DNA from 4 places in the Paenibacillus sp. FSL K6-3182 genome. Region 3 is predicted to be linked to each of the others. Evidence: riboswitches for the same ligand, from Rfam matches in the RefSeq annotation. Region 3 holds a riboswitch; each other region holds the start of a gene.
The links. Region 3 has a riboswitch for cyclic di-GMP ahead of MHH56_RS05515 (EAL domain-containing protein). Riboswitches for the same ligand answer to the same signal wherever they lie in the genome.

Region 1 (8,329 bases), 1.8 Mb from region 3:
TCTACAGCAACAACAGGATCGATTGGCGGCTCGCCTTCCCCACCTTCATTAACTCCTCCAACAGGTGGATCTTCATCATCAATTTCGACGATTGGTGTTGCTTCAGGTGACGATGTAGGTGTTGTCGTTACCGTAGTTGTAGCAGTAGGTGTGCTGCTAGGCGTGATAGCAGGTGTCGAGTTAGGTGTGATCACAGGTGTGGAAATTGGTGTAGTGGTAGGTGTATTCTCAGGTGTAGGAGTTGGTGTAGCTGTAGGCGTGCTCTCAGGTGTAGGAGTTGGTGTAGCTGTAGGCGTGCTCTCAGGTGTAGAAGTTGGTGTAACTGTAGGCGTAGTCTCCGGTGTAGAAGTTGGAGTAGCAGTAGGTGTCGATGATGGTGTTGGAGTAGGCGTAAAGCAGGTTTCGCCTGCGTTCACAAGTGAAAGCTCTTTCTCCTTGCCCCAATGGATCTTCAGCGTATTAGGTACAGCTTGTGGATCAGTTGGGTTGACGAGCTCCGTATTTGTTGAAAAGCTTACGGAACCTTTTCCAGGAATTACACCGTTTCCTGTTTGAGTGGAATTTGGAATTTCCCATGAATAAGAAACCTCAATGTTACTCTCATTGGTTACTTTCCAAGCTCTTGTTTTATTCGGGTCGGCGGAGCAGGCCGTTTCAAGTTTGAGCTTAGCCGTATTGATAACTGCTTTTCGCACAGAGTTATCTGTGGTTACTACGATCTGCTGGGTAGCCACTAAATCGGTGGTAAAGCCATCTAAGGTTAATTCTTTTAATGTGTAGGTGCCGATAGGCAATTCGTTGAATTGCAAAATACCGTCACTATTGGTAACGCCGCTTTTGAATAATTTACCGTCTTTCCAAAGCTCGAAGGTAATGCCGACATGAGGAGCCCCTTCGACATTATTTAAAAATTTGTTGATGATGATATTGCCCGTACAGCTGTTCGAAAGCTTTAGATTCCATGCTAAAATTTTGTCACCGTGAGCGCCGGGACCCAATGTCTTAATTAAATCTCCGCTATAGATATCTAATTGATAAGGCAAGCATCTTGGAATGTTAATCGTAACGGAGTAAGTACCTGCTTTTGGATATATAATAGACTGTCCCTCAAAAAATGTTTGCTTGTTGTATGGAATGGTTGTATCGCCGGGTCCAGGTGCCCAGTCAGCAGGGCCTTCATAGCCGGAGAAGCTGACTCTAACACAATCTTTTAGCGTCTGGAACGTAGCGGTAGCTGTTCCGTTATTATTGACTACGATATTGGAATGCGTGGCAATGACATCCTTGCGATCCGATGAATACTGTGGACAGCTATTCTCATCTCCGAGTGCCGCAGCATTCGTACTTTGATTGCTATCACCTTCCGCCATGGCAAGGGAACTAAGCGACAACGAAAAAATTAATAACAGAGCCAGGGCTAAACTGATTTTTTTCCTAAAATAACGCATCTTTCACTCTCCTCTTAGATACGTAGTGGGGTTCCAAGAGGGCCGGTTACACTACTAGCTCCATATAATCCAAGTGTCCAATTGTAGATTATACTTCATCGCTTCCCTAGTTATTTTGATTGTGAAAATCCACTCTCCCTTTCTATATGCGTGCACCAGTTAGATATGCATGCTTTCATATTAAAATGATAACATGTATTGGAAATTGCTCAAGGGTGTTTCTTTGTCAGAAAATGACTAATAATCAGCATAAAGCAGGATATATTTTTGGCATAACACACATTTTGTCACCTTGTCCCTTGATTGCGGAACCAGTGGGCTCTTCATGGCATATAGTGTCACAAAGAGGAGGTGGCCGCCATGTTTGAACTTCTACTTCTTGTTATTGGCTGTTATGCTTTGGCTGCATTGTCGGTGCATCTGGCGTATCGAATTTGGCGAGGGCGCCAGCAATCCAGCAAGCATTATGTGCTCGTTGCTGATGTCCAGCAAAACAATATGGAATGGTATGTACGTTCACTGTTTTCTTTCTCTCGGCGAATGGGGAAAAACGTTCGTTTGACCATCGTAGATCAAGGAGTTACAGAGGAGACACTGGCTATTGTTGAACGATTAGCTAGAAGGGGCGATGAGGTCAGGATTCACTCTAATGGATCTAATCCGTTGTCTGGAAGCGAAGACGGTAAGCGCTCTCAAACAGAGGGTGTGGATGGAACTCAGCTGCTATGGCTGCTCCAGGCAGAAGGAGTTGTGTCGCTTTCCGATCATGCGGTGCTAATTGATTTGCAAAATCCGACAGATTTGTCGAAAATGCCATTTTAGTATATACTCTACGGTAATGAAATAGTCGGAGTGAAGCACACTCAATAACGCAAATGCGTTGTTGGGTGTGCTTTTTTTTTGTTTACCGTGCTTGCCAACACCATTCTCCTTTTGTCAGGGAAGGGAGAGGCCGTAGTTAACTTAACAGATGAATAATGAAGTCAGTTCTATAAAGTGTCGAGGGAGCGAATAGAGATGAAGGCACAATTGTATGTTGTGAAAGTGAAAGGCTGCTGGCAGGCTCGACTGACTATCAAGGCAATGGTGGATAAATACTTCTGGATGCATGGAGCGTTTGGTGAAGCAGGATTCTTGAACAACGAGATCGCAGAGGAGGGATGGCTGCTAAAAGAAGAAGTGCCGCTCGGGGATGCGTGCGTTGCAGTGGAGCTTTGGAATGCGGCTATAAAACATGGCAGTGGCGGCAGAAACGGTGCGAGTAAAAGCTTGAATGAAGGAGGACGAAATGCTGATCATGAGGCGATTGAGCTGTTGGCCGCATGTGCGGAGGAAGCAAGAGCTGATGAGGCAGGTGAAGATGAAGCAACTGGCGGGTTGAATAGTAGTAATCAGAAATCTAGCGAGCTGGAGAGAAATTATCGGAAATACAGTGGTGGAGTAGAGCAAGCAGTTCATAATGGCAAGATTAGTTTGGGGGGGCGTTGGCGCTTTTTGGGTAGTCGAGGGAAGCGGAAAGGAGCGTTGGCGATAGAGAGGCTTTTTGGTTTAGTGGAGAGGTGGGAGAAGGTAAGGGGCGCTGTGGTTGGGGAAATCGGAGGAGCAGCGCTTGCGAATAATGGTGAAAAGCGTAGCAGCGCTAAGCGTGTGGGTGGCGAGGAAGCGCGAGTTTATAGCGCTGGAGAGCTGGGAGCGATCGCGGCAGGAGCGAAGCTTGCCGCGGGTATGCTGCAGGGACGTGCGCTTTTGCGAAGCGAGGCGCACGCCCTGTTGTCTAGCGCAAGCTGTCCCGGTGCCGCGTCAAGCTGGAGAGAATTGCTCCAGCTTGCTTCGCTGCTCGGGCAGGTGCGCCTGAGCGGATCAATCGCCGCCGTGGGTGGCGGGCGATTGGACGCTTTGGGGCGCCGAAGGCGGGAGCGCAGCTGTTTGCGCTGCGGGAGCGGCGAGGCGCAAATGCACCGCACGGCATGTGCAGCGTGCGGGAGGCACTGCGCCTACTGCATGGCGTGCATTGGGATGGGGCGAAGCCGGGAATGTGAGCTGCTTATTACGGGGCAGCGCGCGGGGTTGAACTGGGCAGAGACGACGGTTCGCGGCTCTGGTAAGGGGTTGAGGCCGCTGACGTATGAACAGCGGCTTGATAAATGGGGGCTTAGCCCTGCGCAGACAGCTGCAGCAGCCAAGGCGCTGCAGTTTGTGGAAGAGCCGCCGATAGATGCGGCATTGTCAAAGCGGGACAAGCAGCGCCAGATGAGAGAGTTTCTTCTTTGGGCTGTAACAGGAGCGGGCAAAACGGAGATGATTTTTCCGCTTGTGGAGTCTGTCCTGCTGCGCGGCGGAAAGGCACTTATTGCCACACCGCGCCGTGACGTGGTGATCGAGCTTGACCCGCGTATTCGGAAAGCTTTTCCTAAAGCTTCAGTCGTAACATTATACGGCGGTAGTGAGCAGCGCTGGGAAAGTGGAGATATTACACTTGCGACAACGCATCAGCTGATGCGGTTTTATCAAGGCTTTGATCTCGTTGTAGTTGATGAACTAGATGCGTTTCCTTTTGCGGGCGATCCACTGCTGCATTTTGCAGCAGACAAAAGTTGTGCGCCAGGTGCTGCTCGCTTGCTGCTGTCCGCTACGCCGCCTAGTGAGCTGCAAAGAGCAGCAAAACGAGGGAAGCTGCCTCATGCAAGAGTACCTGTTCGTTATCATCGTCATCCTCTTCCAGTGCCCAAGCTTCTACAAACGCCTACAGTAAAGCAGATGCTCCAGCACCGCAAGCTGCCGTCAAAGCTCTTAGCAGCCATGCGGTCATCCCTTGATCGAGACGCTCAGCTGTTTGTATTCGTGCAGCAAATTGCTCAAACCGAGCCTATGGCGGCTTTATTGCGTGCTGCTCTTTCACATGCTGCTGTTGGGGCAACCTCTTCACAGGATGAAGAACGAACAGAGAAGGTTCAGCATTTTCGCTCGCGGGATATAAGAGTACTAGTCACAACTACCATTTTAGAGAGAGGCGTAACGATTCCTAAAAGCGATGTCTATATTCTCGACGCAGATGGAAGGTTATTTGACGAGGCTTCACTGGTTCAAATGGCTGGAAGAGCAGGCCGCTCTGCGGATGATCCATTCGGTCGTGTGTACTTTTGCAGCCATGATCGCAATCGACCACAGCTGCAGGCGGTACGCCATATTCAAACGATGAACCGCATGGCTCGCAAGCAAGGTTACTTGCTCCCCACTCCCAAAGGAGGCTCGCCAAAATGAACGTCTCGCCAAGAGCATGGCTGCAGCGTCTGCAATCCGCTTTCACCACATCCGCGCAGCTGCTCGCTCCAACGTCTGCCGCATGTCTCCTATGCGGCAAACCACAAAGCGAGGCTCGCAGCGCGAGCAGCTACAACCACGCGAAGCTGACGACCCAGCTTCGTAAATCCCTTTGCGGAGCGTGCCTCTCCGCAATACCATGGCTGACCCACATCGCCTGTCGTAGATGCGGGCGCGGCATCCCATGCGAAGACTGCATACGTCGTCCGCATGGCGCATTCATATGCAACCGCAGCGCGGTTCATTATAATCAAGCCATGCGAGCCATGCTCGCCTTGTACAAATATAGGGGCAATGAGCAGCTTGCTCCTTTGCTCGGGGATATGCTTCTGCCTCCATTCGAGGCGATGACCATGGAAATCATTCAACAGTTTATCGTGGCAAGCAGCAGCAGTCGTAAACCAAAAATATCAATAGCAGACTGCTGGGACGCTGTTACCTACGTTCCTGTAAGTGAAGAACGAGCAGCTGATCGGGGGTTCAACCAAGCGGAGCAGCTCGCCAGCCATATCGCGAGGCGTTTTCAGCTGCCGCTTATGGAATTGCTCATTCGTTCGCGACATTCAGAGAAGCAGAGCTTCAAAACGCGCTCCGAAAGAATGCGCGATACACAATCTCTTTTTGAAGTGAATACGAACAATTTGAGCTTATTAGCCTCTGAATCCCATAGCAAAAAGCATCTAAACGATAGAGCTATTCGTATACTTTTAATCGATGATATCTACACAACTGGAAGCACGGCAGAAGCCTGCTCTAAGGCTCTGCACCGTTATGTGGAGCTTCCGCTCGATATCTATATTTTGACATGGGCTCGTTCATAATCCAGCTAGGCTGATAGATCTAATAATTAGATTCATAGTGAAAAAGTTAGTGCTATCGATTAGAATGTAACTAATAGCTAGTATGGTTTTACAAAAAAAGGAGGGCTCAGAGCGATGAACCTAGATAATTGTCCTCGCTGCGGTAAGCTTTTTGCAAAAAACTTTAGAGACGTGTGCCCGGCATGCATGCGAGAAATTGATAAAGAATATGAGCTTTGTGCAAACTATTTGCGTGAATTTAGAGGCTCAATTATTACTGAGGTATCTGATGCTACGGGTGTTTCGATTAAACAAATTACGAAGTTCATACGCGAGGGACGCATCTCCATTATGAATGCACCTAATATGTCATACCCCTGTGAATCTTGCGGAACTCTAATTCGTGATAATCAACTTTGCGACAATTGTCGCAATCGAATTGAGAAGGACAAGAAGCAGATGTTCCAAGACATATCGCGAAAAGAAGATTTAAAAAGTGCTTACAAGCAAACGGGTGTTTATAAAGGCTTAGAGAGATACAATGATAAATGATTTAAGTTAATATTTTGAAGACTATAAAATTTCACTTGACTGAAGCCGATAATACTTGTAAAGGTAATCGGCTTTTTTAGTTCCTGTAAATAATGAGGTGGGTAAACAATGAAAATAAATGAGACGAATCGTATCGGAGCACTTAATCCATACCAGAAGCATTCGGAGTCCAGAGTAGGCGGGACAGACAAGGCTAAGCAGAAGGACGAAGTCCAAATCTCTGCTGCAGCTAAGGAATTGCTATCGACAAGCAAAGCAAGCGGAGCGGACAGAACAGAACATATTGAGCAGCTGAAGCGTTCGGTAGCAACAGGCAACTATCATGTGGAAGCTGGCAAGATAGCCGAGAAGCTGCTTCCCTTCCTGAAGGAGTAATCCTCTAAATGAATGAGTACATCCAGCAAATCATCGTGATTTTGCAAGAGCTTTTAGACGAGCACCTGCAGCTTATTGAATACGGCAACGCGAAGACGTCGGCTATTACTGTGAACCAAGTAGAGACGCTCTCGTATATTTCCAGCAAAGAGAAGAAGAGTCTTCAGCGGATCATGGATCTGGAGCAGCAGCGTATCTTTTTGATAGGGAAATATATGCTTGATCAGAAGCTGACTGCCCATCGTTCGTTCAAAATGGAGAAGCTCATACAAGCTGTATACCAAGCGAATGAGAAGCAGCAGCTTCAGGCGATATGGAATGAGCTGTCGGCAGCACTTAAGAAACTTCAAGATATTAACGAATTCAATCAACAGCTCGTAAGGATGACTCTGGAGCATTTGCATTTTACGCAAGATTTGCTGCTTGGTCCGACTGAGGAAGAAGCGACCTATCATCGTGCTGTTCAAGGCATGGCCTTAAATCGTAATGGCCGCTTTAATATGAAAACGTAACAAGAGAGGACAATATACGATGGCATCCACTTTTCATGGCTTAGAAACGGCAAGGCGCAGCTTATTTACCACTCAGTCTGCTCTGAATACAACTGGACACAACATTTCAAACGCGAATACGGCAGGCTACTCACGCCAAGTGGTGAACATGACTGCATCAAGACCGATAGACGCGGTTGGTTTCTCCAAATCAACAGCAGCTGGTCAGCTTGGTACAGGTGTTGAGGCGTCTTCCATCACTCGGATTAGAGAGAAGTTTCTGGATAATCAGTATCGCAATGAATATAAATCACTTGGTAATTTCTCAGTTCAGCTCGACACGCTATCTAAATTAGAGGGTATCGTTAATGAACCAAGCGACACGGGCCTTAGAACGGTGATCTCGAATTTTTGGAATTCGTGGTCAGACCTCAGCAAAAACCCTGAGAATGCGGATGGCCGCAAAGTCGTTATGGAACAAACGATGGCACTTGTGGATTCTTTTAATTACACTGCTAAGCAGCTCAGCGATTTAAAAGCTGATTTGACGGAAAATGTAGAGATTAACTTAAATACGGTTAACTCGATTACAACAAGCATCGCCCAGTTAAATGGCGAGATTAGACGGGTTGAGAGCTTGGGTGATAACGCAAATGATTTGAGGGATCAGCGTGACCTGATTACAGATCAGCTTTCGGGATTAATCAATATTCGCGTAGAAGACCAAGAGAGCGGATACCGCATTACGATGGGCGGTACGGAGCTGGTGCAAGGAACAGCTACTGCTTCTCTGGATTCAGCAGCAATTACTACAGCGGTTGCTAATGGTGATTTAAATAGCGGTGCTATTTATGGAACGATATATGCAAGAGATCATTACGTCGATGGGTACATCGGAGAACTTAATAATCTCGTTCAAACGATGGCGAATGGCGAGTTTGAGGTTACGCTGCCTAAAGGATCTGTTTTGCCAGAAGGAACAGTACTGAATAACGTAACCTATACAGGCACAAATCGTACACTGAACGAAGATACAAAAGTAACGGTAAAAGGTTTGAATGGTTTGCATCAGCTTGGATACTCGTTGGCTGGACAAGAAGCGGGCTTGCCTTTCTTTACAGATGCAAACGGCAGTACTGCTGGATTGAATGCCGGCAACATCACGCTTAATCCTGCAATTGTTGCAAATTCTAACTTGATTGCGACATCTATGCGAGTAGCTACGAATGCAGATGGTTCAGAGTCTGTCATTAGCGGCAACAACTCCTTGGCCGTCCTTTTCTCACAAATGAGAGATACTCGTTTCGACTTCGACGCGGGGACAGGTGAAAATAAAAACACG
Region 2 (8,329 bases), 700 kb from region 3:
CACCCGGCAACGTCAATATCACTATAAACGGCTTTGACGGCTCAAAGCAATATCAATATGAAGTGCATCTTAAAAAGGAAGAGCTGAAAGCTGGTTCCAAAACGGAAATTACAACATCTACTCTTAAAGGAATTGATATATTCGGGCTAGACAGTACAGGTAAGTTAACGGTCACCGACAACCAAAGATTTCTAAAAATAGGATTGGTTAATGATAAAGGTGATGAGATTCAACGGTACAGTATTCCTGAATTCATTATATTTAATAATGGCTCGAGCTTAGGTTCAAAGGATATTTTACCAGAGAAATCAAAAATTGTTGTTAAAAATAGCAGAGGAATAGTTATTTTTGACAACTCAGATTCTAGAAACCTTCCTGAATGGATTTATATTGAAGAGGACGGCGAATATACGGTAACCGCATCCGTTACACTAGAAGGTAGAACCTTCACCTTAGATAAAAAAATTAAAGTGAGCACTGTTGGTGAAGAAGTTACAGAACCGGAAACGAAACCAACACCGACTCCAGACACTGGACCTGGACCGGGAACTGGACCAGGAGTTATCCCAACACCGTCTCCAACACCAATAAATGTAGATAAAGGTTTACAAGATCTGCTAGAGAACAGCAAGTCCGATAAAGACAAAGCTGACAAAGCAGCGGATCTCATTAACGGTCTTGTTAACTCAGTCAAGGATGTTAAGGATAGCAAAGAAGCTGAAAAGTCTGTTCAGAATGTATCAGCAACCCTTGCTTCGGCATCTAAACTGCTTGAATCTATGCAAACAGCTAGTGAGAAAGCTAAAGTAGCGGCAACTATTACAGAGATGGTTAACAATACTAAATATGCTTTTGAACAAGTTGAGAATGGTCCGAAAGCGATCGAACTAGCTAAAGCTATCATCAAGGACACTGCTTCTGTTCTGAAAAACCTAGGTAACATAGATGCAGCACAGATCGATGCACTTAAAGATTCGCTTGTTTCACTTAGTAAAAAAGCAGTAGAAAAAGCTGCAACCGTCACTCTGGACAACAAGGATGTCAAAGTAGATGGCAATGCGCTTACGACATCGCTTGATGCGAAGAAAATCGGACAACAGCTAGAAACAACAAAAAAAGCTTTGGATGAAACGATGAGAGACCTTACAGGTGCAGTCGGAGCAGACAAAGCAACGAGCATCAACCCAGTTTTAACCATTAATATTCCAAAACAAAGCGAGAACGTCACTAAACTCGCTGCTGATCTGCCTTCTGAGATTTACCAAGCTGTGAAGGATAGCGGTCTTGCTGGACTTAAGCTCTCAATGGGCAACGTCGGCTTCACTGTTGAACCAGAAACATTCGGAAACGTAGCTAGCGGCCAAACGATCTCACTAGCAGCAGAAGTCGTGCATAATTTAACCGTAACTGCTCCAACTTCAGCCAAGCAAGTAGCAAACATACCTGTTATGGAGTTTAATGCATCGGTAGATGGCAAGAAGGTAGAAGCATTCAACAAACCAATTCCAGTATCATTTGATGTATCCAATATTGATACGACTAAATACTCGGAAGCGGATCTAGCTAACCTTACCGTTTACTTGTTGAATGAAAAAACGTTAACTTGGGAGCCTGTAGGCGGTCTTTATGATCCGATTACAAAAACCGTTAACGTAAATCGTGGACATTTCAGTAAATACACAGTTATGAAGGCTGGCCAAACGTTCACGGATATCGCAACAACACACTGGGCAGCGACAGCTGTAAATAGCCTTCTTAACAAAGGTGTACTTGATCAAACGACTACATTTAGTCCAAGCAAAAAAGTAACACGCGAGCAATTCGCTGCATGGCTCGTTCGCTCTTACGGTCTTGATGGAACCGGCCTGAGCCTCCCATTCAAAGACGTAGCTAAGGATAGCGAGTATTACGATGAAATCGCTGTGGCTTACGAACAAGGCCTAATTCAAGGTAAATCGGCAACTGCTTTTGAACCAAAAGCAGAAATTACACGTCAAGAAATTGCTACACTCTTATCCAGAGCACTTACAACTTTCAACAGCAAGAAACTAACTAGCGCAAGCACTGAACAGCTTAAAGGCTTCAAGGACAGCTCATCTATTGCCAGCTGGGCAAAAGATGGCGTTGCACTTCTTAAGCAGCAGAAGCTAGTAACAGGCTACCAAGACGGTACTTATAAGCCGAACCAAACCACGACCAAAGCGGAAGCGGCAGCACTTATCTACCGCATTTACACGGGTCAATAACACAAACTAAAGAGGCAGTAGAGAAGTCAATTAGACTTCACTACTGCCTCTTTTCTGTTCTTTTAGGCTAATTAAAACTATATCCGTATAGAAGTAATGCTACATCAAACCTTCTGCAATAGCTCTTCCTGCTTCAAGCTCTTTGTTAAAGGCTTCTCTGTAGGAAGCAAGAACGTCTGTGCTATACCCATTCGTCGTCAGCTTAGCTTTCGTATCTGTCATGATAACTTCAAATTTTGCAGAGCAATTGTCTACTTCTTGAAGTCCCTTAGCTTTAAGCTGGGCTTGAACCGTCTTATCCGTTGTCGCTACATACTGCAATCCAATATCCATAAGAGTTACCTTACAGCTTTCTTTCAGCGCATTAAGCTTGCTCTCTGCTTCTGCCGTAATTTGCTCATACGTCGGTTTAACTGGTACGCCACCACCGCCGGTATTACCCGTACCGCCTGTACCACCAGAGCCTCCAGTTCCGCCACCCGTGCCTGGAAGAACGACTCCACCGCCGCCTTGCTCAGCTCGGTATGCTGCTGACTCACCGCTAACTGTTTTCGTCACCGGATCGTAGCTAATCTGCGTGCCTACTGATTCTGACAAGAAACGAATGGGCACATAGATCGAGCCTTTATAGGCATAGAGGGATTGACCAGCTGGCAACGCTTTTGTTTTTCCATTGAATACAAGAGTTGCTTTCACTGGCTGTATCGCAATCGTAACACTCGTTTGTGGCTTCTGGCTGCCCGTAGCAGCACTCTGCAATTGCTTCTTCAGCGCTGCAAGTTCTTTCTCTGTTGGCTCGGAGATCGTCGCTTTAGCCCCATCCCAATTCACTGTTTTTAGCAATGCGTAAGAAATATAACGAATCGGTACGTATGTACTTCCTTGATGAATAAATGAGTATTGTCCATCGGGCAGTTTAAGCGCTTGTCCATCAAATTGCAGCTTAATGGGCTGTGTCTTTGTCTTAATTGTTTCGGTTGCTGCGGATGCAGCGGTTGCAAGTATGGATGACAACATCATTACAACCAGAAAAATAGATAGAATACGTGACTTTTTCATAGAGCCTCCTCAGAATAGTAAAGCTTACTTGTTTAGCGAGTTTGCAATTACTGCAAGCGCATTGGCTCTAGCACCAGCCTTCGCACTCTCGTATTGCGCGCTCCAATCCGGAAAGCTTTGCTCACCTAGATCGGCTGCTTTATACTCGCTCTTGGCATTGCTTATTAATTGATTAAACCTGGCATCACAATCGGCTTCCGCAGAAAATACCTTATTCAGGTATTTACTTTGAATAGTAGCAAGTGTGGCTTCTTCATCCCCGCTAAGCTCTTTCGCAATCTGCTTAACCAAGCTATTGCTGGTTGCTTGACACGAAGATTTCAGCTTTTCCAGCTTTGCTGTAACCGATGCATCAATCTCTTTTTTCTTCTGGGACTTATTTTCGGAGTTTGTAGATCCCTTATCCGGCTTTTGTCCCTTGTCTACAATATTAGACGCTTCATCTGGCGGCAAAGTTGCGCTCGGACTAGGTTTAAGGACTTCATCTGGCTGCGTCGTTGGAACTAGATCAGGCTCTTGTGATGGAGTAGCATCAGGTTCTGAAGTCTGATCTGTCTGATTAGAAGGTTGTTCATCTGGCTGCTCCGTAATATTCGGCGACTCTTGTCCTGTATTACTATCTGCAGCTTCTTCAATACGCCCATTCAGTTCATCTACCTGATTTAACTTCGAATAGAGACTCATGCTTCCATAAATGACAATACCGATAACAACGAGAGCACCTGCGATAATCATTAGTGTTTTGTTCGTTTTTTTCATTGTTTTGGTTTCATATGATCCACTAAAGAAGCAATGATTGCATATGAATCTCCTTCTTAGATTTTTAAAATAAAAAAGCTGACGCTTCATAGTGACGGGGCGTCAGCTTGCGGATATAGCGTTTTCAGATCTATTAACGACGCCCTTCGTGCTAGTTCATGAGACAGCTGCTAGTTTATTTTTGTGATAAACAATCCTCAAATAAATCTCCATGCGCTTTTTCTCATCTAAGCAATCTTCCCACAGCAATTCATTGAATCCCATACAGAGCTGATGCCATTCACGTACAACGTTTGCGCGCATGAACATAATAATAACCTCCATTTTCACATAAACCACGACGGGAGGCACGATATTCGGTAGCTGGCTGGCAGTCTTTTAAAAGATAAGCCCCTTTAGCTTTGCGTCACCACTTTTCAATGGTTTTGCCTTTATCGTGTGGGTTATGCGGTTGTTTTGTTTAATGGTATGGTAACAAAGTTTTTTGGAAGTGTAGAGTTATTCACTTAGTATTCAAACAAATAACATTATTTAATATATTTTTCCGATATAGGTAAGAAACTCCTGTAATGATGTGCCAAGGAATTCTAGGTAGTTAAATCCAGCCTCTATGAACTCATCTTATCTTCCTTTGATTTCATAGAGTAAATCAATCATCTAAATCCTGTAATAATACTGACAAAAAGAGTATACTCTCATTATTTCTACGCCTATCCATTTCATTCATTGTTTACATTTATTCCGTTAAACAAAAAAAAAAAGAAGTATTATTATCCTCACTATAACTTAGAGAGCAATAGATCAGAAGTAAGGAGTTAAAGAATATATATAAATATAATTTACTAAGCATCTGTACATCCTATAGTTGGAGCGTATGCTCACGACTACCTTAAATAAGATCTGTTGTTTTCCAAGTGCGATTTCATTCTTACTTTTTTCCCACAACTATCATCTCAAGGACTTAAAGTAGAATAATATCTTTTTATTATATCCCCCCCTCTTTAAGAACCTTTTTTTTAATCATGGAACGACCTAATGTTATACTCCTAAACGGTAGTTTTTCGAGTAATAAGCATAAATAAAATGATAAAACTAAAATTATTAAAGAAGAGAAAATTGTTCCTAATAAGTTTCTAAAGAAAATACCATTAGTGACCAATTGAAATATATTTAAAACAAATATATGAGTTAAATAAATACCAAATGACTTATCGTTAATAGATATGATAATTTTTTGATTTTTCAGTATACCTAATTTCAACAAAAATAAAATAACCGAAATTGAATAAATTAAGACAACCGGACGAAAATAACTCAATAATGAACTTTTTATTTCACCTGTAAAAGACCAATTATAATAACTATCTAATAAAACAAGGGAAATTGAAATTATTAGAAAAATAATAATTTTCCTAAAAGAGAAACCGCTTATAACATCTCTTACTTTTTGATAATTTTTCCCCACAGCTAATCCAAGTGAAAAATAAAATATCCAACTAAAGAAAGCTGTTAAAAATACCAAGTTAATTGTACTACTTTCTTTTAGTCCAAATAGATTTAATGAACTTATCTGATAAAAAGAAAATAATAAAATCGTAAGTATAAATAATACTATTATACTAAAATTACTTTTTAGTATTTTGCTCCTAAACGGAGAAATTAAATACATTTGAAATAAAGCAGGTATATAGTATAACTGATGAAATGGCCCAAAACCAAAAATAAAAGTTATAATGACATTACGAATAGAAATATCTCCCCATACTAACAAACCAATTGTACTCCAGAATATAAAAGGAATAATAATTTCAACTATTCTTTTTTTCATAAATGAAATAAAGGAAATTTTCAACAGACTATTATATGCTAGTATTCCCGCAACAAAAAGAAATGCTGGTACACAAAACCTACTGATTTGATTAATAATTATTCCAGTTATTTGGGAAAATTCATCAGTTTCTTGACTAATGAGTATGGCTGTAGTATGAATTAATATAACAGCAATAATAGAGATCCCTTTAATAAAATCTAATTCTAAGTATCGTTTTTTTATTTCCATCACCTCTATATGTTAATCCACTCTCTCTTCCTTTCATATTTATTAATATTGTGTTATTAGTTAATTGATTAAATAACTAAAGTTAAAAGGAGCTTTATTGATTCTTTTGTATTATCATTATATCGAACGTTAATCATTAATCCACACTATGGGTCATTCAAGTAAACTATTTTCCAATTGAGCTTCCCGCTCATTAGAGGCTATCTCTAATATATAATTTAAGAAAGCTTCTCTTAAATCCTCTCTCCTAAGCGCATACTCAACAGTCGCTTCCAAAAAACCTTGCTTATCACCAACATCGTATCTTTTTCCTTCAAACTTATAAGCATACATAGCTTCTTTTTGCGAAAGTACCCTTAATGCATCTGTAAGTTGTACCTCCCCACCTATTCCGGGCTCAGTATCCTCAAGGATTTCAAATATAGAAGGATTGATTATATATCTACCTAATATTGCAACATTCGAAGGTGAGTCTTCAATTCTCGGTTTCTCTATTAAACCCTGTACCTTGTATACACCATTTTCTATGTGCAGTCCTTTTACGATACCGTATTTACTAACATCAGAAATAGCTACTTCTTGCACACCTAATACCGAAGTTCTATAAACATCATAAATGTCAATTAATTGCCTTAAACAAGGCTGTTTAGAGTATACAATATCGTCCCCTAGCAGTACTGCAAAGGGTTCATTACCAATAAAACTCTTTGCACAATATATTGCATGTCCTAGCCCTTTTGGTTCTTTTTGACGAATATAATGAATGTTTATCATATCCGAGATTTCCCTTATTTCTTCCAACAACATTTTTTTACCTTTTGCTTCCAACTCTAACTCTAATTCAATTGATTTATCAAAATGGTCTTCAATCGACTTTTTATTTCTACCTGTAATAATTAAAACTTCTTCTATGCCCGACTCTACTGCCTCTTCAATTATGTACTGCAGCGTAGGTTTATCTACAATAGGGAGCATCTCTTTTGGTTGGGCCTTAGTAGCAGGTAAGAATCTGGTACCTAGACCTGCAGCAGGAATAACAGCCTTCCTTACCTTCATTTTTTGATCCCCTTTCATAAAATACATAATGTTTCGAAAAATTATATTTTGATTCCTTTAATATGAGCTTCTTGATATTAAAAACATTGATTTTCATATTGTATTTATTATATTCTCCCATTGATCAGTAACATTTCTTATATTAAATTCATTAAGATACTTTTCAGTATTATTCGAAAATTCTTTTCTTAAGGAAGCGTTTTCTATTAAGTAACAAATTTTTTGAGACATAGCATCTAGGTCATTAAAAGGTATTAAGTATCCATTCTCTTTATCTTTAATAATTTCACTTGGCCCATTATTACAATTAAAACTAACAACTGGTATACCTACCTTTAGTGCTTCTAAAAGCACCAAACCAAAAGACTCTGACCGCGAAGTTAAGCCATAAATCGAATAATCATTATAAAGATCATAAATATTATTTACTTCCCCTTTTAAAGTTACATTTTCTTCTAAATTTAGTTCTGCTATTCTATTTTCAAGCCTTTTTCTTTCTGGACCATCACCATAAATGTGCCATTGCCATGTTGGATGTTTTTTAAAGACCTTACTTGCTACTTCAAGTAAAAGATCATAACCTTTCACTTCCACAAGGCGACCACAAGATATTATTTTTTTTGAAGTTTCACTGTATTCCATTTTTTTTAATTCTGGATCTAAAGGATTGTATATCTGTTCAATCCTTTTAATCTTGCCCATATTATTACAATAATCTAGCTTGTCTTTTTTAGTTAAAACCACGACACAGTCAGTAAATTTGCATGCTATAATTCTGCCGAACCATGCCATACCTAATATTTTCCCACCGTCAAAGTAACTTGCATGTTCTACAGCTATTGTTTTTATTTCTTTATATTTTTTAAGAATGGGAAATGTAAAACAATTAAATCCAATCGCTTCAATAAAAACTATATCAATTTCATTTTTCTTAATAAACCCATCAAATGCGCGCAGAACTTTAAAATAGTTTTTTTTCAAGTTGAATGGACTATCGAATAAGTTGTGTACTGTAATTTTATTATCAATAGAAAATAAAGGAATTTCATTTGTTTTGAATAATGATAATATATCAATCTTGTATAACCCTGTTTTCATTAACTGATTAGCTACTAGCAGTACTGCTCTTGTATCTCCAGCTTGGTTGTAA
Region 3 (8,329 bases):
ATTAACGTCGATCATGTCATACAAAAGAGATTCCTTCTTCGGTATGTAGTTTTGAATCGAGTTAATATCATGATCAATAAAAAGTTTATAACCATTAATGTCGCGCGTGAAACCTCTCACACGATAATCCAGTGTCATAATATCGGTATCAAATGAATGGATCAGATAGTTCAGCGCTTTAAGCGGTGAGATCTCGCCGCAGGTCGATACATCAATATCTGCGCGGAACGTGCTTATCCCTTCGTTCGGATGATACTCCGGATACGTATGAACCGTTATATGGCTTTTATCCAAATGCATCACTACGGAATCAGGCAAGGGACCCGGCGATTCTTCAAACGACTCATTGGGTCCGCTAATTACCGGCCCTTCCGATACGAGCAAAGTAACGCTGGCACCCTGCGGCTCATAATCCTGCTTTGCAATATTAAGCACATGCGCTCCAATAATATCCGATACTGTTTCCAAAATATTCGTCAGCCTATCCGAATTATATTGTTCGTCTATATAGGCGATATATGCTTTACGCTCTTCTTTCGTTCTCGTATAACACACATCATACATATTGAAGCTGAGTGACTTCGTTAAATTATTAAAGCCATGCAGCTGAATTCTTTGTTCCGGTGTAAGTTTCAAGCGCGCATCCTCCTTTTCAATAACTACTATTTCCTTTTACCCAAAGACCGATGCGGCAAAACTTTTATGTTGCACAAAAAAAACATTTCACGCCCCGGTTTTACCGAATGTAAAATGCTTTTTCCATCTCATTTTTAATTATGTTTTTTCAATTCCTTAATCCGGAGTATCGGATCTCCCACATACACCTGTGTTTGAGGAAGCATGCCATCACACTGCTTAATGGCTAGGAAATTAAGCGTATTGACGAGCTCATCCTGCTGCTTTTCTTTTAATTGAAATTGCACACCATATTCATAAATGTCTTTGCCCAGTTCATTGTACCAGACGATAAATCCGAATAGCACATACATTTGATTAAGAATTTTCGTCTTAAACATCAAGAGGATATCGCTGTTAACGGGCAGCTTCACACCGACTATAAACCGGAGCCCACCTGGCCCGATGTTTCGAACAAACACCTCTGTACTCCCAAGCTTCACACTGCTACCTTTGAACATCGTAATGGTCATCTCTGCCAATAGACAATGCTTCAAATCGATTCGAAAGCTTTTTCTCCGATTAACGAGCACTTCTTTACTTGGCATAAATAAAGCAGGCTCTTTACAAGATCTTCGGCTCAATAGCTGTACGATGCTGTCCGGCTCTACAGGACGACTGAAATAATAACCTTGGATTTCATCGCATCGCTGATCGCGTAAATAGTTGAACTGCTCCTTCGTTTCAACACCTTCGGCCACCACCTGCATGCCAAGTTCGCCAGCCAATTGAATAATGCATTCAATAATGCTTTTATTTCTACGATCCGTCATCAACTCCTCGATAAATGACCGATCAATTTTGATCGTATCGAGTGCCAAGCGCTTCAACAAATAAAGAGAGGAATAGCCGGTTCCAAAATCATCAAGCGATACTTTGATTTTTCTTTTCTTCAGCTCCAGCAGCAATTCAGTCACCGCATTCTCATTGCTAATAAAGGAGCTTTCCGTTATTTCAATTTCCAATCGATCTTGGGAAATTCCTGTCTCCTCGATGATCTTATCGATGGTATGCAATATATTTTGCTGAAGAAGCTGCTGCACCGAAAAGTTAACCGACAGCGTAACCGAAGGCAGGCCTAAGCTCTGCCACCGTTTATGCTGCATACAGGCTTCGCGGAGCACCCATTCTCCTATCGATACAATTAGCCCCGTTTCCTCTGCGATCGGTATGAATTCAGACGGAGCAACCAATCCCCAATCCGGATGATTCCAGCGCAGCAGTGCCTCGACGCCAACAATTTCCATCGTTTGCGAATGTACGCGTGGCATGTAATGCAGGAATAGCTCTCCTCTTTCCTGCGCTTTACGCAAATCATTGCTGAGTGAAAACAATTTGAATGATTGCACATTTAAAGAAGCGGAATAGCACTGTGATTGATTGCTGCCTCTGGACTTCGCATGATAAAGAGCCGCATTTGCATTTTTCATCAACTGCTCCACCGAGCTCCCATCGCCAGGCGATTGACTGATTCCAATACTTGCGGTTACATTCAGCTCATATCCTTCTATCAAAAATTGCTCATTGATAAGCTTAATAATAGTAGCTGCCATATCCTTGATTTCGTTTTGCTGCTTTACATCAGCTATAATAATTGCAAATTCGTCTCCGCCAAGCCGGAATACGGTTTGGCCATCACGTAAATTGCTCATCAATCGAAAGGCGATTTGTTTCAGCAACTCATCCCCAATTGGATGCCCCAGCGTATCATTTACATATTTGAAACGATCCACGTCAATCAGCACGATCGCCAGCCTCTGCTTAAAATACTCGCTTACCCTTAGCTGCTTATCTAGCTGGTCTTCAAACATTCTGCGATTTGGCATCTCCGTTAAATAATCGTGGTAAGCCAAATATTGATTTAATTCCTCAGCCTTGCTCCGATCCGTAATATCAAGGACTACTCCAACGATTGCCTGCTCTCCCATATTTGACACTTGATTATAGTGCACTTCGCAATGAATAATCGTCCCATCTTGTTTAATGGCTCTGTGGCAGAAATTAGATAAAGACTGCCCCTCCTGTAACTTCGTTAGTTGATTAACGACGGCTTCACGGTCTGACGGATGGATCGTCTGAATAATATCCATACCGATCAAGGAGTCATAACCAAACATTTTATTGAGCTGATCGTTTGAATAAACGAAGTTGTTTTTTTGCGCGACAAAAATACCGACAATGGATTGCTCGACAATACTGCGGTATTTTAATTCGGTCTCAGTCAACGATTGCTCAATCATTTTTTGCTGCGTAATATCCTTGGCAATGCCGTAGACACCGATAAGCTTTTTATTAATAATGATTGGAATATTGGTCACATTAAATTCGACCGTTTGCCCTGTTCTCGTAATGCCTGTCGTATCATAGTTTTGAGGGTTCCGCGTCTTGACCGTTTGCTCAAAATATTGAATCGTTTTATCCAGCGCTGCGGCATCTACAAATTTATGAAAACTATCATTAATAATTTCCTCTTTCGTATATCCAAAAACTTGCTCAAGCACTGAATTGCATGACAAAAAACGCCCTTGTGCGTCTAAAGAAAAGACCGCGTCAGGGTTGTTTTCAAATATCGATTTATAAAGCTGCTCTTCGATTGTGAGGCGATGCTGTATTTTTTTATTTTCCGTTACATCCTGAATCATGCCTATCGTCAACAATATCTCGTTTTCGGCATTCCGTATGAAAGTAATGTTTTCCACCACATATCTAACTTCACCGCTCTGACGAACGATTCTGTACTCGGAAACGCTTTCCTTTTTTGATTCAATTGCAAGGTGGAACTGCTCATTAACGCGCTCACGATCTTCGGGATGCACGAACTCAAAAAATTGTTCAATCGTCATCGAGAAATCAGATTTCATACCATATATTTCGAACATTTGATTCGACCAGGATGCTTCTCTGCGAATATGGTCAAACTCCCAGTAACCTAAATTAGATAGCTTTTGAACAATATTAAAACTACCAACATTAACATTGCCATTAAAACGTTTAATCATTTGTTTCATTGCTAAATATCCCCTCTTATTCATAACGTAGGCGGTAACCTGAAGTTTTTAAGGAGAGGATATAGGTATGTTATCACTCATCCTTTTGGCAACCCAGCCACCTTTGGAAATTTCCTTTAGGCCTGTTGGCTTTGCGTCATTGTCTTTCGACAACTTTGCTTTTTACTAGGACTTTTTACATATACCAGTATTCCATATTATTCCGATATATACCATAACCAATTTCATAATAGGTCGAATGATGTAGAAAAACCTCCCATTATGGGAGGTTTGGTATATTGATGTTTTACAATCTAGGATCGATTTCCTTCTCTTTGGCAACCTCAAACAAAAGATTCGCAACAGCCGCTTGATATCCATTGTTTTCCGGGGCAATTTCAGCAAAAGGAATCGCCAGCATATGCTGTCCTAGCCGGTACTCGTTAAATGATGTACGAAGCTTTTGCGTAATATTTTTTTGCTTGATGAGCTTATTGTACTTGTGCGGAAATCTATAATCATAACCGTAAATAATAGACATGTATTCCTTATTGCGCACTTTCATATAGGGAACCGTGTACGGCTGAGACATCTCGGGCTTAATCACGACACCTTCCATATGATTGTCTACCGTAAGCGTGTAAAAATATTTTTCTGCAAGCTCATAGCTCTCCGCATCAGACAGCACAAGCGTGATGAATGTATCGTCAGTGAGGAATTGATACATCTCAGAGGTTTTCCACGCTGGCAGCTGCTCGCTTCCGTCCACGTATACGATTTTGAGCAGCGAAAAAGGCTTGTATTCAAGCTCCCCTGCCTCGGCATACAGTTCCAGCTGCCTCTTATACGTTTCATATGCTTTGATATGCTCGTCAATTGGCCTATTTTTCTCAAGAATAGAATGAACATGCTTAAAATTTTGATAGACGGCTAGGCCATATTTCTCATTAATAGCCCCTTTGCTAAGGTGAAACTGATCCTTTTCAAAACCACTTTCCTTGAAATCATGCGCAAGCTTTCCGAACGCTTCCTCGAATCCATTCGCCTTCAGGAAAGCAAGCTCTGTCTCAAGCCCCTTCTCAATAGGCTTAAACTGCTTTTCGATGAGACCTTCTCCCAGCGCCTCCCATGGCAAAAGCTCGCCATCCAGCAGGAGCATCGATATATCGTTTTCCTTCATGTAGCTTCCGAATCTTTGCAGCAGTCGCTCATAAACAGCGGTCAGGTCAACCTTATTTATTTTGTACCCATTGCGGCTCACTGCAAAACATTGCTCGATATCTGCATGCAAATAAACATTGCAGCGTGATCCCATGTATTTGGGCTGCAGCACGACCTCTTTCACACCGCGCTCCACAAAATAGTTCAGCCCCTTCCTCAGCGATTCCAGCTCACCCGCCGCTTCATCCTTATCTGCGGGAGACATGGTTCCTGAGATAAAGTTAATTTTATTGCGCGAGCAATACTGCAATCTGCGGGCTTCATCATCATCCAGCTCCTGCAGCGATACTTTGCGTTCCTCTTTGAAGAGAGCAGGAAGCTCGCCTTCCATGCTGGCTATTGACGATTTCTGTGATTTGAAAGTCGGCTTCATCGACAGAGAAACCGAGGTTAGCAGATTGCCGTGAACTGCGCCTGAATCCAAATGGATTTTATTTCTGATCCGAAATGCTTGTTTAGCAGACACATGTCCAAAAACATGATACGGCTGGTTTCCTGCTGCATCCCGCTTCAGAAACGCAAGCTGTGCTTCAATCGGCGCCGATCGGTCGAGTCTAAAATTGCGCTGATGACGGATCGAATTCACATCCAGCTTGCCAATATATTTGTTCTCGCATGGCGCGTGAGTCACATAATAGGATGGTCCTGCTTTTCCTACTATTCTGTAGAGAGGCTTCGACAAGGATACGAGATGATTAAACTTCTGAAGAAGCTCAGCATCGCCTCTCAGCACCTCAGTGGAATCGAAGTAGGCATGCAGCAGCTCCTCTTCCACACCTTTGATTTCACCACGCATAAATTTATGGACGAAGTTTTCATGATTGCCAAGCACAAACAAAAACTTATCCTGATTCGTATATAGGAAATCAATGATTTCCTTAGTGCGGCTTCCCTTATCGATCCAATCTCCAACGAGCAATACTTTTGTACCGCTGACCTTTCCTGTCTCAACCAGTACATTGCCCTCTAGTTGAAACCCATGGCTAACGAGCAAAGCCTTCAGCTCATCCACACATTCGTGAACGTCACCGACGATTATCGTCTTCTGGTCCAGCGGTAAAAAAACATCCAAATACTCAGCAGCATCCTCGATTATAATCTTATAATCCGGATTCGCAACCTTATCCATAGGGGAATAAAAATCTTTAGCCCGCACTTTATGAACTTTGCTATATTTCTCCCTCGAGAGCGAACCAAGCACGTCCTTGCGCAAACGATTAATGTGGCTCGTTATCAGTTTCTTTGAACGCTCCGATGAATAATAATCATCCCGCTTCTTGTAATCAAACAGCACGACTTCAAGGTTGTAGTTATTTTCCTTTGCAACCTCCCTCACTCTCGCCCGGAAATCCTCCGACAAACCTGTTGTATCCACGACAACAAATTCCGCATTGATGGGGAAAGTAGTGACCAGCCGCAGCTTCTCGAACAAAAGGCGGAAAGCCTGATCGCTCGCTTCAAGCATGATTTGATCATATTTATCATAATCAGAGCCTAGAAGCTCTTGTCTAATGCTATCGGATGAAATATATTGCACGTTCGCATTCATGCCCTTGCTGTCATCCCTAAATCGCAGCTGCGGCATCAGCACTTCGTTTGCAAAGGTTGTTTTCCCGCATTCCGTCGTGCCAATCAGCATAAAAATCGTATGGACTCTCGTTCTCATTTCCATTGACGCTACTCTCTCCTCTTCCGCAAAATCGCACCCTGCGTCGTTTGTATACCATTCACTCCGTCGCCGATTGCGACAAATTGGCTTTCCACGGATTGATCTTTAATCGTTTCGAGCAGCCACTCTTGAAATTCAGCTTGTCCAAGCTCCCATTTATGGTCATCATGCCGGAAGTCTTCCAGCTCATAATAAGCATTAAACTCTGCATTAGGTGTTGTCAGCACAAAATAATCAAAATCAACATGTTCGCATATTTGCTGTATCAGAACAGCTGCCTCATTTAGACTCATATGCTCAATAACCTCGGTCAAAATGACATCCACCTGCTCGCCGTTATAAGCCTCTAGAAAATGTTCAATGGAAGGAAAGCTAGCGATGTTGTCCAGTTCCTTTGCTTTCGCCTTTCGCTCTACCACCTCTAGCAGCGGCTCATGGATATCAACCGCGTAGTAGCTATCTTCAATCTTGGATGCAAATGGAATCGCATAGAAACCTTCTCCACAGCCAACGTCGAGAATGGCCTTATTGAACGGAAGCACGCTTCCGATATAGCTTCTCCGCTGCTGAGCCGTCCCGCCGAAGGCCAATTGAACCGCATAACGATCTGTTTTCTCCAGCTCTTCTTTATATTTCTTGAACCGGTCTCTTGAAGCTAGAAAATTGCGGGCAAACAAGCTTCGTATATAAAAGGGTGCGTCGATAATTTGGATACTCTTCACATATTTAATCAACACATCATCAGAAATATCGATGTATTCGTCGCTGAACATCGAAAGGAAGAGACAAAGCACACTAACGACATGCATAAGCTCATATAACGATTTATGCGTCTTAATGGTAAGCGAATAGCTCTTATGCGCCAGGTGTACAGCTTCAAATGTATAGTCGGTAAGATGCTTCTCAAAAAAATGAATATAACGCAAGAGCTCAATATGAATCATATTGATATGGAAGGTATGCTCGTATTGCTCCGTGTCACTCGAATGCTGCGCTTTAAGCGGCGCTGCAAAAAATTCATTAATCGCTCCCAGTACAAAGAGCGGCGTATTATATCGCGATACATTGAGGTACTCAAATTGGTCCTGCCTATGCTGCTTGTATGAAACCTCATTGTCAGCATCCTTAAAATAAACGTTGAAGGTTGCTTCATCGGTATACCAGCCGTAGGCCATTCCTTTGCGAACAGCGCGCAGCAGCATGCCTGACCCCGGATTTTTTCTAATGACGAACGAAAAGCTTGGGTTCGTCGATTTCACTTGCACGATAGCCATCCTTAACTTCCCCTTACTTATCAATTAAAAGCAACACTATTTAATCCCAAACCTCTTGTAATGCTCTGCGGAACAAGTCATCAAGCTGATTGTCCTGCGCAGTTCCCCCTTGACCCATTTCGAGTGCGATTTGTTCAAAATGAACCATTCGCTCCTCCAAATAGGAATTAATAACTTGCAGCCTAGGCTCATAATCGAGCTCGTCACCCGCTTTTTTCCTGCGCAGCAATTGTTCAACCGTAGCCCTTAGCTCGCTCTGCTCAGGAATAAGCGCCTCTACTAAACGATCAAATTCGATTGGAGGCATCGAGTTGTACTTCGCAATCCAGCCGCAAGCAAGAATCGGCCTTAACACATAAAAATACTTTTTTATTTTCACTTGCTCGCCTTGCAGATACTCTCGGTAGTTCCCTTTAGCCATATGGAGATAATGGTACATGCATGACTTCGGCGAGAAAGATAACGGAGAGACGCTTCGGATTTGTTTGGCTACTGAGTATTTC
Region 4 (8,329 bases), 720 kb from region 3:
AATGCTTCAACATATTGTTCGTCCGTTTTGAAGCGAAGTTTCTTATTTGCCGTTAGCTTAAAATATCGCATGACCTTTACTTGACCATTAACCAATGTCATGCAATGAGATGGCGGCAATTGCAAAATATCCTTATACACATTTTGTGTAACGTCAACAACATCAATTACTGTGCTGATAGCTAAAAACTGTGCCATCCATTGCTCATTCAGACGTTTATGAACATCTGGCAGCTCTAACAGTGGTTTCATCGTCGTACACATCGCTAACCGATTTCCATTCCAGTGATAATACAAAGTTCTGCAACCAGAAAAATCTCTAGCAGCAAATACTCTTTGCTCTCTTTCATCCCATATTACAAAAGCAAAATCACCGATTAGATACTTGGGTGATTCAACACCCCATTTTGCATAGGAGAGTAAAATGAGCTCTGCATCAGTCATTTGCATTCTACGATCAAGGTGTACGTTTAGTGATTCAAATAATTCATTACGGTTATCTATAATTGCATCGGCACTTATGACTAAACGTCTTTCTGAATCATAATAGGGATTGCATTCCCCGACAGACTCTGGTGTAATCCATTGATTATGGCATCCAACAAACACATTGTTCTTATTCCATGCTTGAGCTGTATTGCAAGGAAACCGCGATAATTGCTGCATCAGTCTATTCCCCTGATCTAACACATGGGCTGTCTGATCAACTTCATAAACGACTGCTATTGCGCTCATTCGTGCCTCCGATTTAGATAGCCAGCGTGTTCTTCAATCGAACGAGATGCGAGCATCATTGAATGTCTTTTAGTTCTTAATAAAGAACATATTTGAATAATACACTTGAAAACGGACGTTGTCAATCGTTTTTTCACCAAAATATCACAAAATAAAACGAAACATCGTTCTTTTATAAGAACAACATTTCGAAATGGGTTTAACCTTATTTTTTTCTAATTTAGACGTCATTTTATTTTTTATTCGTTAAAACTTACAAGCTTTCGCAATTAAGAATTATTCGTTATAATAGTGTTAGTCTACAACGAAGAGATAACGGGGGAGTTTGCTATGATCGGAGAACGTATTCAGATGCTGCGCAAGAGAAAAGGCCTATCCCTAACGGAGTTGTCGCAACGGGCAGGCGTCGCAAAATCTTACTTAAGCTCTATTGAACGAGGGCTCCAGCAAAATCCTTCGATTCAATTTCTCGAAAAGGTAGGCGCAGTATTAAACGTAACGGTTGAAGAATTTTTAAATAGCGATGAAAATAATGATCGTAAAACAAGCAATCTAGACACCGAGTGGGCCGATCTAGTTCGAGAAGCAATGGCTTCTGGCGTAAGCAAAGATCAATTTAAAGAATTTTTAGAATTCAATAAATGGAAAATAAAGCGCGAGTAGCGCTTTATTTTCTTTTATACGGCTGTTTCTTGTATATCATCTTTCTTGCTTTCTTCAAGACATAGTAATACCTTTCTAACATCTTCCTTGCTAAACCCCAAAGAACGTGCATTCATGATTAATGCTACCCATTCCATATCTAAATCCTGATTATCCTCTGATTTTGTAAGTACCATTTTCCCATGTCCCCCATTCAATTTGGGACGGTTGCACCACTGACTCCATGCGTTTAAGGTGCCCAGATACTAAACGCATTTCAACGTCTCCCTATGCTTGTCATTCGTTTATAGATGTATTATAAATCACTCTAATTGCGTATGCTGTCGCTTCCTGTCTCACAAAAATGAAAGATAATTACATTTTTTGTCGAATTTATTTAACGATTGTTAAAGGGAGCGGGGGAAGGAAATAGAGCCCGCTAGATCAAATTAGGAGCTCTAAAATGTTGCTTCATTAACAGAGCTATCCGGTATATTATTTTGCTGCAAGTTCAGATTTCAACAGTGTATCTTCTTCATATCCATTCGGATTTGAAAATTGCCATCTCCACGTATCGCTGCACATTTCTTCTATTCCTTTTGTTGCAAACCAATTCAATTCTACATTTGCCTTCAACGTATCTGCATAACAAACAGCAATATCGCCAGGTCTGCGGTTAACGACCTCGTATGGAATGCTTTGCCCAGTTACCTTCTCGAAGGCTGCAATCATCTCTAACACACTGTAGCCATTTCCAGTGCCAAGATTATATATATTCACATTTGATTTTCTACTCATGTTTTCCAGTGCCTTTACATGCCCCTTTGCTAGATCTACTACATGAATGTAGTCTCTCACTCCAGTGCCATCCACAGTTGGATAATCATTTCCAAACACATGTAACTGCTTAAGCTTGCCAACAGCTACCTGCGATATGTAAGGCATTAAGTTGTTTGGCACTCCATTTGGATTTTCTCCAATTCGACCACTTTTATGGGCGCCAATAGGGTTGAAATACCTCAGGATCGTTATTCCCCAGCTGTTATCTGAACTAGCTAAATCCAGTAAAATTTGTTCTAGCATGAGCTTAGTCCGGCCATATGGATTTGTTGCTGAGAGCGGTGAGTCCTCAATAATCGGAACATGTTCGGGCCGTCCATAAACAGTAGCCGAGGAACTAAATACTAATTTCTGAACACCAAATTTCTTCATGACTCCACAAAGAATTAATGTGCTCGTTATATTGGTATGATAATAAGATAAAGGCATTTGTACAGACTCTCCGACAGCCTTTAACCCGGCGAAGTGAATAACGGCATCAATAGCATGATTCGAAAATACATGCTCGAGTCCCTTTTGATCCATAAGATCCATTTGATAAAAGGTAAAGGATTTATTTGTAATCTCTTTTACCCTTTCTAAAGCGATATAGCTGCTATTAGAAAAATTATCAACAACCACTAATTCATATCCCGCTTCAAGAAGCTCAATGCAAGTATGACTGCCTATGTACCCCGCTCCGCCTGTTACTAAGATTGCCATTTTATTTACCCCTCTCAATAATTCTTAATAAAGAACAAATAAATCAAAAAAAATACCTCTCCGATGCTAAGCTCACATGCATACCTTTTCGCTGTAATAATTTATCATTGCTACATCTTCTCTTTCATCGAATTTTCTCGCAAAGTATTTATTCGATTTTTCAATAGAATCAATATCTTTAAAACTTAAGTTTATGGGGTGATTACTATTGTTATATTCTTCACCCCATTTTAAATAAGTTAAATTATCATTAGCGACCTGATCCGCATATTTCGAGTTCATAACTAAGGTTTGAAAAAACCATTCATCTGGGCACAGAGCGTTTTTGAAATATTGATAATACCATTTGTTCTGGTCAATAAAATCTATGATAAATCTTGCAACTTCAATTGGTATGCAGAACCATGAGGAGCCATGATACAACAAATAATTGTTAGGCATTAACTGGCGGTTAGGGAAAAGAACTAAACCTTTCTTATACAGTTTCAGCATTATGCTTCTGAAAACTCTAAGCGGGTGGAATGTATTGTATTGTCTTCTTGCTGAATCAAACCATTTCATATTTACATGTGCAGCAGAAATATCACGATCATGAATAAATTTCGCAGACATAAATATTTTATTGGGATTTTCCATTAAATGAACTTTAAGACCATTTTTAACGAGTAAATCCTGACCGCTCCTTAAGCATACAAAGTCATAATCTACTTTTGAGGTTAATACCTTCCTTAGCAGCATGATCGTTGCATCCACTTGGCTAATATCTCCCCATTTCACATTACAGCTTTCTTCCAACACGTTAATGCGTGGGGATCTATTAATTTTAGGTGATACCTCATCGTAATTTTTTTTATCAATATGAACATATACATCTGCCGTATCGGTTGCAGTCAATTGACTAATAAACGTATTTACTTGGGCTGGGTTTTTATGAATTTGCAATATGTAGGCAGTTGAGGGTAAAGCTGACTTCATTAGTTCACTCCCCTTAATTCTCAATAACGAACATTATATTTTAAAATAGTCCCTGTCTCAACTTGTAAGTGACAGGGATCTATTCTTTTTTTAAGGTTAAAAGCTAGCTGCTGCTAAGATCAGTGTTATCAATCAATCGGACATATGGGGCGGTTCCTGTTACTGTTACACCGCTAAATGTAGATTTAGCGATAGTTACGGATTGATTTTGCCGAATCCAATTTAAATTTACTTTCGTGTTTTCAAGATAAGATTGTGAAAATACAGCTTTGTTCGTATTGTCCGACTTGCCAATAGCTGAATTTATAAAGGTGGTGCCTGAAACGATTGAATTGCCATCCACCGCGATACCAGAATTTTGTAGCAACGATGATCTCAGCGTAACTTGCCGAGTGAACTTTGCATCGGTCGAACCAAGCTGAACGTCACTTGCTCCCATAACTGTACTTTTAGCTCTAATAAATTCACTATTGCTAATGTGAGAAGCCTCAAATTTTGCAGAGCCTTCAATAACCGTCATGCCGTTAATCATGTTTGGGCGTCCTACATAATCTTGAGGTACGTTTATTAAAACATCGTAATTCTTTACCGTAACATTTCTAATGACAGCACCCGCTGCTAAAATATTGAAATTTCGTGCTAAAGTATTATCATTGCGCCAGTCTCGTTCTATTGTGATGTTGGACAAATAACATCTGCCGTAATTAAATCTGCTAATGTTAAATCCAGGCTGGCCAGCGTCTTTAATAACAACCGGTGGACCTCCCTTCGTTTCAGATACCTGAAATGCTACGGAAGAGATATTTACTGTGTAATATAATTTATCAATGCTAATTCCTGTCGGAACCTTGCCTACCCATTGTTCAAATGATATTTGTGCTCCATTGCCCATGCCATGTGGGGTACTATACGTAAAAGTTCCTGTAGTCACATTAACTGCAGGTGTCCCGAAATAGCCATAAACACTGGAGCCAGTAACCGTACCATCTTTAATTGCACAGTTTTGTACGACTGCCCCTCTTACATCATTAAGCTTTAAATTACCCCTAACAAATACAGCGCCATTCACGAAATTATCACCTTGCACACTTAAATCACAATCGATAAAAGTATTGTTTAAATATTTTACTAACGGATAATTAGAATAGGAGCTTATACCTCCAACATTTTTCCCTTCAAAGCTATTTCCAACAAAACTGATGTTAGTGCCATCAACATTGACTATATGCCCTCGCGCATTACTATAGATATAATTGTCTGAAATATAAATTCTATAATTTAGTTCAAATCCTGAAGGATTAGTCGCAGATTTAACTGGTATATTGGTTTCACTTACTTGCGATTCAATGTCAATTCCGAACATAGGAGATGTACCATTTCGGAAATTTGACGTTACCCCATCATCATCAAAACCAATATGATGAATATGATTGCGATAGACATGCACATCGTTTGAACCGCACAATGAAATCCCTTGCCTTCGGCAATGATGGATATTGGTATCATGAATAAGGATCTGGTAACCCATCTGCTCCTGCGTGTACAATGATGGATCATCATAATATTGCTCCCAGCTTGAATAAATCCCATCACCTGTACAATTAGAAATTTCAATATTGCTTATCTCTATTTGATTAGAACCGAGAACACTAACCCCGTAACCCTTCTCATGAGTATAAGCTACATTGTCAACCTTACCTCGAAGCGCGCTAATCTGACTATCCGTCAATGGGGTAGGTAATAAGATGGCAAATACCATTTTGTTGTTTTTACTTACATCCTTATCCTCATTTAAAAGCCAACCTCTTCCGGCTGGATTTGCTGGAGCAAAAGCACCGTTTGTTCGAGAACCTACAAAAGTCGCCTTGGACACGGTATCTTTATATTGATAAAACTGATAGCTGGATGCATTTACACCAGTCATGCTCCATAATCTAAAATTAGTTAGAAGTCCTGGATGCTCGTAACGATCAAGTACATCGCTTCTGATCCAGTTAGGATTATTGTTCAATGTACCGTCAGCATTAATTCCGCCTCTAGTAAAATTCACATAAATTTCATATAAATGTGTCTTCTTGTCACCAATTAGTTGCCCACCTGACAACTTGGCATCACTAATCGCCTTCATTTCAATAATTGAGTAACTCGGTGATGAATTCGTTTCCATTTCGATGGCGCAGCCTTGTTCCAACTCTAGATGAATACCGCTTACTAGTTTAATAGCAACTAAGGAACTAGGATCCATTCTGACGCAATAAACCCCACTAGGAAGAACGATATGCTGATACCCCTCAGACTTGGCCCATACTATAGCATCATTTATGCCTTTAGTCGTTGAGGCTGCATTCGAATTGTCATTGCTTATATTGAAACGATCAAGCTCAATTCGGTATGACCCATATTGCTGCATAACTTTCACCTCCGTTTTACTCTTAACATATGTAGCTTGTCAGAGATAGGTTACTTAGTTCCGCCAACTTCCATATGACGCTTACGCTTAAATGTCTTATGGTAAACATTGCTGAAGTGGGGGACTTTATGCAGCAAAGCAAGTACAACACCATATAAATACTTAAATTCAGCGGTACGGTGAAAAAATACAATGTATATTATATTTACAAGTACGAAGCAAATGAAACTTTGAATAATTAGACCTATTATAGTATTTGAAGGTACAATAATAATAACTCTACTAGAAATCAAACATGAAATCACACCAATACATGTATAGTAAACATAACTACTGTAGTATCTTCTTATAGGCTGATTGAATACCTTCTTATAAACTAACATAGGTGTATACCAAAAAGGGATCGCTAATGCACTTAACACTGATCCTGCAAAAATACCGGCAATCCCCCAGAACTTTACGAAAACCAGTGAAATTCCTAAATTGATTACGGCTTGAAACAAAGGAGAAAACCGATCCTCGTGAAAAATACCGGCTGTCGTTTTAACTGCGCTTAATGAATTGCGCATACCTCTTTCATAGAACGCGATCACAAGTACAAGAAGTACAATTTTGGTCATTTTATATTCAGAACCAATCCAAATATCAATAAAGGGCTCAACCAATAAATAAAGCATGATTGATAATAATGAATATAACCAGAAATTAAGAAGATAAGTGACTTTGAAAATACGATAAATTGCTTCTGCACTTTCCTTCGCGACTAAATTGCCTAGGCTGTGATACATATTGCTAAATACCTGATTCAAAAATGTACGGCAAATATCTATCAGCATTTTATAATTCGAATAAAGGCCTACCGCAGCAATACTTATAAATGAGGAAATAAGAATACTATCCACACCAAATATAAAGTAATTACCCACATTTTGGAGAACGATAGCTTTCATATTTTTTATAAAACTAGCTTTTGTTTCATGATCCAACTTGCTTTTTATCTTCTCTTTAAGGAAAGGATACATTTTATCAACGATATAGGCTACTATAATGGAAGTAATTATGGATAGAATACTCTCTACTATTAAATAGAGTATGTAGTTTTCTGTGAAATAGAGGATTGCAATTTTCATACAAGTCGAAATAATGGCAGAAATCGAGAAAACAATTGTTACGATATAATTTTTCTGGTTTACGTTCAAAAAAGAATTCTTGTAGACAAACAAATAAGGCGCAGCAGTATTAATGAGGAATAGCACATAAATAAAGCTAATGTTTTCAACGTTTGTTTCCTTAATAAATAAATGGAGAAATGGCATAAGACCTAAGCCTAGTAATAAGACAACTCCCGCGATAATTTGATAGGCTTTTTTATACAATTGCATTAATGCTAATATTTTGGGACGATCATTATCAGCTACCGGCTTATATAGATTATAAATAATGCTTGAACCTATACCCGCCTCGGCTAATGTAAGCATAGAGAGAATGCTTGTGAATAATCCGTTGATACCTAAATATTCTACTCCTAAGCTGTGAATAAAGACTGTACGCGAAATAAAACTTAATGCAGTTATAATTATTTGATTACCTAAGCCAGCAGAAATATTAAGCAGTGAACTTTTTATTCTCATTTGTATCTCCTATCTTACAAAGCCCATTGTGCCAAGCAAATCGTGATACATAATATCTTTCTGGTTGTTAGTAATATTACCTTTTACGGTGTAGCTCTCATCGTATTTAGGCAATTTTTCTAATAGCTCATATGTTTTTTGGATATATTCTGTTAGATTATTAATCTCCTTAGCGGGATTACCTGCATAGATAAACCCTGCAGGCACAGATTTTGTTACAACACTACCTGCTGCTATTATAGAACCTTTGCCCACTGTAACGCCCGGCATTATCAATGCTTTTGCACCTATAAATACATCATCCTCAATTGTAACTGCTCCAAGTTTCGTGTATCCAGTTAGGCTTTTGCTGCTAGCATCATGTACTAATATATAAGCTTGAGGCGCAATAGTAA

Region 1: linked by a shared signal. The riboswitch ahead of MHH56_RS30810 (SpaA isopeptide-forming pilin-related protein) and the one ahead of MHH56_RS05515 (EAL domain-containing protein) in region 3 are both predicted to bind cyclic di-GMP.
Region 2: linked by a shared signal. The riboswitch ahead of MHH56_RS02575 (hypothetical protein) and the one ahead of MHH56_RS05515 (EAL domain-containing protein) in region 3 are both predicted to bind cyclic di-GMP.
Region 4: linked by a shared signal. The riboswitch ahead of MHH56_RS08655 (anti-repressor SinI family protein) and the one ahead of MHH56_RS05515 (EAL domain-containing protein) in region 3 are both predicted to bind cyclic di-GMP.

Annotation. Positions count from the first base shown of each region.
Region 1 covers NZ_CP150265.1:7,032,298-7,040,626, reverse strand. Annotated here, with positions in the region: gene MHH56_RS30810 (SpaA isopeptide-forming pilin-related protein) at 1-1,391, opposite strand, end outside; cyclic di-GMP riboswitch class II at 1,482-1,563, opposite strand; gene MHH56_RS30805 (hypothetical protein) at 1,809-2,270, shown strand; gene MHH56_RS30800 (helicase-related protein) at 2,466-4,709, shown strand; gene MHH56_RS30795 (ComF family protein) at 4,706-5,590, shown strand; gene MHH56_RS30790 (TIGR03826 family flagellar region protein) at 5,705-6,121, shown strand; gene flgM (flagellar biosynthesis anti-sigma factor FlgM) at 6,230-6,496, shown strand; gene MHH56_RS30780 (flagellar protein FlgN) at 6,505-7,008, shown strand; gene flgK (flagellar hook-associated protein FlgK) at 7,028-8,329, shown strand, end outside.
Region 2 covers NZ_CP150265.1:568,716-577,044, reverse strand. Annotated here, with positions in the region: gene MHH56_RS02585 (S-layer homology domain-containing protein) at 1-2,246, shown strand, start outside; gene MHH56_RS02580 (copper amine oxidase N-terminal domain-containing protein) at 2,346-3,305, opposite strand; gene MHH56_RS02575 (hypothetical protein) at 3,330-4,064, opposite strand; cyclic di-GMP riboswitch class I at 4,420-4,504, opposite strand; gene MHH56_RS02570 (acyltransferase) at 5,050-6,123, opposite strand; gene galU (UTP--glucose-1-phosphate uridylyltransferase GalU) at 6,277-7,179, opposite strand; gene MHH56_RS02560 (glycosyltransferase family 4 protein) at 7,273-8,329, opposite strand, start outside.
Region 3 covers NZ_CP150265.1:1,268,886-1,277,214, reverse strand. Annotated here, with positions in the region: gene speD (adenosylmethionine decarboxylase) at 1-636, opposite strand, end outside; gene MHH56_RS05515 (EAL domain-containing protein) at 771-3,683, opposite strand; cyclic di-GMP riboswitch class I at 3,768-3,853, opposite strand; gene MHH56_RS05510 (metallophosphoesterase) at 3,970-6,555, opposite strand; gene MHH56_RS05505 (methyltransferase domain-containing protein) at 6,561-7,826, opposite strand; gene MHH56_RS05500 (nucleotidyltransferase domain-containing protein) at 7,867-8,329, opposite strand, start outside.
Region 4 covers NZ_CP150265.1:1,986,977-1,995,305, reverse strand. Annotated here, with positions in the region: gene MHH56_RS08665 (asparagine synthase-related protein) at 1-734, opposite strand, end outside; gene MHH56_RS08660 (helix-turn-helix domain-containing protein) at 1,065-1,397, shown strand; gene MHH56_RS08655 (anti-repressor SinI family protein) at 1,412-1,573, opposite strand; cyclic di-GMP riboswitch class II at 1,592-1,673, opposite strand; gene galE (UDP-glucose 4-epimerase GalE) at 1,872-2,918, opposite strand; gene MHH56_RS08645 (beta-1,6-N-acetylglucosaminyltransferase) at 2,991-3,893, opposite strand; gene MHH56_RS08640 (right-handed parallel beta-helix repeat-containing protein) at 3,997-6,303, opposite strand; gene MHH56_RS08635 (oligosaccharide flippase family protein) at 6,354-7,934, opposite strand; gene MHH56_RS08630 (acyltransferase) at 7,944-8,329, opposite strand, start outside.